2 regions of the Komagataeibacter sp. FNDCF1 genome follow, and region 2 is predicted to be linked to the other one. Evidence: predicted binding sites of a transcription regulator. Region 2 holds the regulator's gene; the other holds the start of a gene.

Region 1 (3,418 bases), 2.2 Mb from region 2:
GAACCTGGACCCGCGCGCCCACCTGCGTGCGCATGACAGCTACACACTGTTCCAGCGCACGGGGGATCTGGTCATGACCGGCCCCACGCTGACCAACGTGAACGACATCCGTGCCGTGCTGGTACCCTAGTTGGACTGCCCGGCCTTGCGCCCGTAGCTGACCTGCGTATCGGGCACGACAAAATGCTTGCCGTCGTCACTGTCGGACGGGGCATCGTCATCACCGGCCTGATTGGGGTCGTAGCCCGAGGATATCATCTGCATCGCCGCCGCGTCGGGGGGCGTGTGGTAGGCTTCGGTGCCGGCTTCATCCGTAGAGTCGGCGGGTTTGGGCAGGTGACGGGACATCGGCCGCAGCGCATTTTCCGCGCGTGAGGCATTGTGGCCACCAACACGATGGCCCAACGGGCGGGGTGCCTCATCCACATCGGCGGGGTCGTTATTGTCGTCCTGCCCCCCGCTACAGGCCGCAAGGCAGACCAGCAATCCGACCATTGCAAGACGTGGTTTCATTCCGGCAGCCCCTGCCCCTCTGTCCAGTCCCTGCCCCGCCCGCACGGTCCGCGCCGACCAGACGGGGCGACTATCAGCCTGCCTTAACCGGACAGGCCGGGGGGATCAAGACTCGCCACCTTCCTCATCCGGGCCAACCAGCATGGCTTCGGCCACGACACCTGCCTGTTCGCGCACGCGGCGTTCGATATCGGCCGCCATTTCCGGGTGGTCGCGCAGGAACTGCTTGGCGTTCTCGCGCCCCTGCCCGATGCGCTGGCTGTCACATGAGAACCATGCACCCGATTTCTCGACAATGCCGGCCTTGACCCCAAGGTCGATCAGTTCACCGACCTTGCTGATCCCTTCACCATACATGATATCGAATTCGACCTGGCGGAAGGGGGGGGCCATCTTGTTCTTGACCACTTTTACGCGCGTCTGGTTGCCCGTGACCTCGTCCTTGTCCTTGATCGAGCCGATGCGGCGGATGTCCATGCGCACGGAAGCATAGAATTTCAGTGCGTTGCCACCTGTCGTCGTCTCGGGACTGCCGAACATCACACCGATCTTGAGCCGGATCTGGTTAAGGAAGATCAGCATGGTGTTGGAGCGTGAAACGGAACCCGTCAGCTTGCGCAGCGCCTGGCTCATCAGCCGGGCATGCAGGCCGACATGGCTGTCGCCCATGTCGCCCTCCAGTTCGGCGCGCGGCACCAGGGCTGCGACACTGTCGACTACCAGTACGTCGATCGCGCCGGAGCGGACCAGCGTATCGGCAATTTCCAGCGCCTGCTCACCCGCGTCGGGCTGGCTGATCAGCAGGTTGTCCACATCCACGCCCAGCTTGCGCGCATAGCCGGGGTCAAGTGCGTGCTCCGCGTCGATAAAGGCGCAGGTGCCGCCCTTGCGCTGGGCTTCGGCAATGGCGTGGAGTGCCATGGTGGTCTTGCCCGAACTTTCGGGGCCGTAAATCTCGACAATGCGGCCACGCGGCAGGCCGCCAATGCCCAGTGCGATATCAAGGCCAAGGGAGCCGGTGGAGATCACATCCACCTGTTCGCTGGGCCGTTCGCCCATGCGCATGATCGACCCCTTGCCGAACGCGCGCTCGATCTGGCTCAATGCCCCTTCCAGGGCCTTGCTTTTGTCGATACCCGGAGCCTGTGCCATTCCGTGCCTATCCTGGTGCTTGAGGAGATGAAACCGGGCCCGGACAGCCTGCCCGGCCCGACCTGCGCTGGGCAGGCGATGCATCATGCACTGCAATATGGAACAAAACAGGACCACTTACAATGGCCCTGCCCTGCCGCACCGTGCTAATAATGCCCGACCGGCGCAAAAACACCAGCCTAGCGCGGCCCCATGGCCAGACCCGCGCCACGCGGGTCGGTCGCGGCGATGCAGGTCGCACCATCCCCCGGCAGCCCGCGCGGGCATGATATGGCGTTCACACGCCCCTGTGCCGTGACGGGATGCGCGTCAGGCACCTGCCCCGCCAGGATATTGCGCATGGTGATGCCAACGGCAGCAGCGGCATCGTTCTGCCCCGACCCCGCCGCCACGGCACGGAAGGCCCGGCCCTGACTGGCGATGGCCGCCGTATAGAGCGGCTGCGGCAGGCGTGCGGGGGAAGCCCCGAGCACGATGCCCGTGTTGCCCGCCATGCGGCCCGTGCCGAACAGGTTGTCCATGCTCATGCTGCACGCCACGGCCATGCCCGCATGGTCCACCACCGTGAACGAGGTGGACGCGGGCAGCGAAGGCAGGCCGCCTCCGGCTGCGCCACCACCGTTGACGAAGGCCTGCGCACGGGCGGCCAGGCTGTCCGCCGTGCCGCCGGTGGCATTGCCGTTCTGCGCGCGCCATGCCGCGATGGCCGCCTGCGCACGGGTCGAGGCATCGGATGACGCAGCACTACGGAAGGCGACCGCGCTGCCCAGCCCGCCATCGGCGGGCGGCGGCAGGAAGGCGACCTGCGTCTCGCCACTGCTCAGGGTAAGGGGCACCTGCTCCGACGGCACGGCCCCGCGCAGATCCGCCATCTGCAACCCGCCCCCGGCACCCTGGCTGCCCGCGATGAAGGACTGACCCAGTGCACCATTATACAGATCGCCCACGCCCATGCCGCGGATCTGGTCCAGCGCGCCGGACAGGTGGGTCTGCACCAGGGCGTCCCCCTCCGCCAGCGCCTTGCCATCCGAGCGGCTGAAGATGGCGCGGATGCCTGCATCGGCCAGCAGCGGCACCTGCACGGCCGCAAGGTCACCCGCAAGCTGGCGGCTTACGTTGATGCCATTGGCAGCCAGGGCAATCGCGCCGGGCAGCAGTTCGGAAAAGGCAACCGACCCGTACTGCAGATGCATGAGATACAGCCCGCGCGCCATCATGGGCACGGCGGCGGGCCGGTCGGCACGGGGCATGCCGGTGGCCGCCACGGTGCCGGCAACAGGCAGGAACATGAACGCACGGCCACCATTCTGGTCACCCGGCCTGTAGGCCAGGCACGCCCCGCCCGCGCCAAGCGAGGCGCGCGAGGGCAGCGTGACCGAAAGCGCCATGCCCATGGCCGCAGCCGCATCCGCCGCGTTGCCGCCGCGTTGCAGGATGTCACGCCCCACCAGCGTCGCTTCCGGTTCATCGGCGGAAACGGTGCCGACCAGCGCACCGGGCGACGGGCCGAACATGTGTGACACGATCTTCACGGGGGAGTAGTTGTTGAGGGAACACCCCGTAACCGATATGGCCAGAACCGCCGAGAGCGCAGTACGCACGTACCGGCGGGCGACAGGTGTGATCGAATGCTCAGGCACGCACGCTTCTCCAATGGGCAGGTCGGCTTAAATTCATGAACGGCTGGCACACGACCGCGCGACCACCGCAGACCCGTTACGACTTAGCGGCCTTGGGGGCCGTGGGCAACAGG
Region 2 (3,418 bases):
GCTGCTGGAACACTCAGGTGCAGCAGTGGTTCAAGTTGGCGGAAAATGCGCATACACAAGGCTGAGGTCAAGCACCCTGACCGATATTTCTGCTTAAATTCGTCCATAACGGGTAAAAAAGGAGTGCCGGGTACGATGTTGAGTGTCGCCGAAGCGCAAAAACGGGTTCTTGAAGGCGTTTTCCCCCTCCCCACCGAAGTCGTCGCCCTGACCGACGCCTGTGGCCGTGTCAGCGCCGCGCCCGTACGCGCGCGCCTGTCCAATCCCCCGGCGGATGTTTCCTCCATGGATGGGTACGCGGTGCGTGCGGCGGACCTGCACGCGCGGGGCGTACGCCTTGCCTGCATTGGTCACGCCCCGGCGGGTCATCCCTTCGCAGGCCAGGTGGGCGCGGGGGAATGCGTACGCATCTTTACCGGCAGCGTCATGCCCGCAGGTACGGATGCCGTGCTGATACAGGAAAATGCCAGCGCGGATGGCGCCACCATCAGCACCACCCACACTCTTGCCCCCGGCACCTATGTACGGAGGCTGGGACAGGATTTCGCGACGGGGCAGGTCATCATCCCGGCGGGTTGCAGGCTTTCGGCGCAGGATGTCGGTGTGGCGGCAGCGGCCAACCATGCATGGCTGGAAGTGGCCCGCCGCCCGCGCGTGGCCATTGCCGCCACGGGGGATGAACTGCTGCTGCCCGGCAGCCCGGTCGGGCCGGGACAGATTGCCAATTCCAATACGCCGATGCTGGCGGCCCTGCTGCGCGCCGCCGGGGCCGAACCGGTCATGCTGCCCGCGCTGCGTGACGACATGGCGGATCTTGCAACACTTGAACGCATGGTTGATGGCGTGGACATGCTGGTCACGGCAGGCGGTGCGAGTGTGGGCAGCCATGACCTGGTGCGGCGCGGGCTGGAGCAGGTCGGCATGAAAACCGATTTCTGGAAGATTGCCATGCGGCCGGGCAAGCCGCTCATGTACGGTCATCTGGGTCGCCTGCCGTTCATCGGCCTGCCGGGCAACCCGGTGGCGGCCTTTGTCTGTTCCATCGTGTTCGTGCTGCCCGCCCTGCGGCGGATGGCGGGCATCGCGCAGGCGATCCAGCCCCCCGTACGGGCCGTCCTGGGCGCCGATGTGCCGACCAATGACCAGCGTATGGACCATCTGCGCGCACGCCTTGCACATGACGCGGCGGGCCGACTTGTGGCCACGCCCTTTCCCGTCCAGGACTCGGCCATGCTGCATGTGCTGGCTCAAAGCCAGGCGCTGGTGCTGCGCGCGCCCCACGCCCCTGCCGCCAGATGCGGGGAAATGTGCGACATCATCCGCATCGACCATGTTCCAGGCTGAGCGCGTGTGTGAAAGCCGGTTGACTGCGGATATGGAACCAATATAGAACATGGATGCGGGTTTTTGATTTGTTCCGTTGCATCCCCGCCCCGGTAGTCTTGCCCACGGCAAAAGGATACATCGCATGCTCACGAAAAAACAGCATGAGCTTTTGCTGTTCATAGACGGCCATCTGCGCCGGACGGGGTTTTCCCCTTCCTTCGATGAAATGAAGGACGCGCTCGGTCTGCGCTCGAAGTCCGGTATTCACCGGCTGATCTCGGCGCTGGAGGAACGTGGGTTCCTGCATCGCCGGCACCATCGTGCGCGCGCGCTGGAGATCCTGCGCCTGCCGGATATCGAGGTGCCTCCCCCCCCCGTGCAGGCGCCCGTGCCCCCACCGGCCATGCCCCCCGAGATTTTCCACGCTGCGGTGGTGGAAGTGCCCTTCGTCGGGCGCGTGGCGGCAGGCAACCCGATCGAGGCGATCAACACCACGACCACCCGCATTTCCGTCCCGGCGGACATGTTGGGCAAGGCCGGTCACTACGCGCTGGAGGTCATGGGCGATTCGATGCAGGATGCCGGCATCCTGGATGGGGACATGGTGATCATCCGTGAGGGCATGCAGGCTACGGATGGCCAGATTGTCGTGGCCCTGATCGATGGCGAGGAAGTCACGCTCAAGCGCATCCGGCATGAAAAGGACGGGATCGCACTCATTCCCGCCAACACCCATTACGAAACCCGTGTCCTGCCCTTATCGCGCGTCAGCGTACAGGGCACGCTTGCGGGGCTTATCCGCCGTTACTGACGGCTTCGCCCGTAATTTGCGCCCAGGACGGCAGGCGGCGCGCCAGTTGTGCTACCGCCTGCGGCCCCATCGGGGACAGGAGCGGGAACTCGGCCAGTATCCGCACCTGCCCGTGCCGTTCGATGGCGCTGCGGCCATTGGGTTCGGCCGGACCATTCAGGATGACCCCCGCTACCCGCAGGCCACGGGCACGCAGGGCAGCCAGGCTGAGCAGCGTATGATTGATCGTACCAAGCGTGCTGCGCGCGACCAGCACCACGGGCAGGGCAAGTCGGGCCATGAGATCGATCATGAGGTAGTTTTCGGCAATGGGCACGAACACGCCCCCTGCCCCTTCCACGACCAGCGGCCCGCGTGTGCCGTCATGGGGCGGCAGGGTAATGGCGGCGGGGTCGATGCGGGTATGGGCATGGCGCGCCGCGTCCTCGGGTGAGAGGGATGCGCCGAAGCTTGCGGCTGGCGGGTAGAGCCGCGTCGCATCCAGTCCCGTCAACCCGCGCACGCCCGTGCTGTCCGATGGTGCATCGTCCGTGCCGCTCTGCAGTGGCTTCCAGTAAGCGGCTTTCCATGCATGGACCAGGGCTGCGGACGCTACGGTCTTGCCCACATCCGTATCCGTGCCGGTTACAAACACGCCGGGCCAGAGTGCGCGGTGAAACTGGCCATATGCCACCTGATAGGACATGGCAAAGGGACGGGCCCGTGCGGCCGCCAGCACGCGACGCATCTGTCCCGGCGTGGCGGGCGCGTGTTCCGTATGGGTGGCACCTATGGCCCTGAGTTCACGGGCGAAGGCCAGCGGTGTTGACGGTGTATCGACAATTTCCGTGATTTGCCACAGTCCCGCGCCGGAAACGGGCCATTCCCGCTGCAACGCGTCCTGCGTGGGATAATCCGGCATCGGACAGGTTACGCCCGTCCGGTCATATGCCGCCCGCCACTGCGCGAAGCTGCCATCCGCCAGCGTGGCGAAAGCCATCCGCCCCCCCGGCGCCAGTAATGCCGCCAGGCCATGCAGTGCCTGTGAGCGGTGATGGAACCACTGCATGGCCAGGCTGGAGCATATCAGGTCAAAGGGGCCAGTCGCATCCGGGGCCTCACCATCCATCTGGCGCAGGGTCAGGCGGTCATCGTTAGGCATCCGCCGTGCCAGGCGTTCCAGCATGCGGGGGGCGATATCGGTTGCGGTAATATGGGCTTTGGGGAAAAGCCGCCGCAGTTCACGGGTCAGCAGGCCGGTGCCACAACCGATCTCGAGAATGCGTGACGGCGCATCCATTC

What was found. Region 2 encodes LexA, which represses DNA repair genes until DNA is damaged. Its sites were predicted from a motif close to TGTTCTANNTANGTTC; they were not measured.
Region 1: a site for LexA is predicted at 1,766-1,781, ahead of recA (recombinase RecA). Genes of this name have one in related genera too.

The regions. Positions count from the first base shown of each region.
Region 1 covers NZ_JAIWOT010000001.1:3,076,537-3,079,954, reverse strand. Annotated here, with positions in the region: gene LDL32_RS14535 (glycerate kinase) at 1-130, shown strand, start outside; gene LDL32_RS14530 (hypothetical protein) at 127-495, opposite strand; gene recA (recombinase RecA) at 619-1,665, opposite strand; gene LDL32_RS14520 (gamma-glutamyltransferase) at 1,845-3,266, opposite strand.
Region 2 covers NZ_JAIWOT010000001.1:900,648-904,065, reverse strand. Annotated here, with positions in the region: gene glp (gephyrin-like molybdotransferase Glp) at 136-1,344, shown strand; gene lexA (transcriptional repressor LexA) at 1,469-2,137, shown strand; gene bioD (dethiobiotin synthase) at 2,121-3,418, opposite strand, start outside.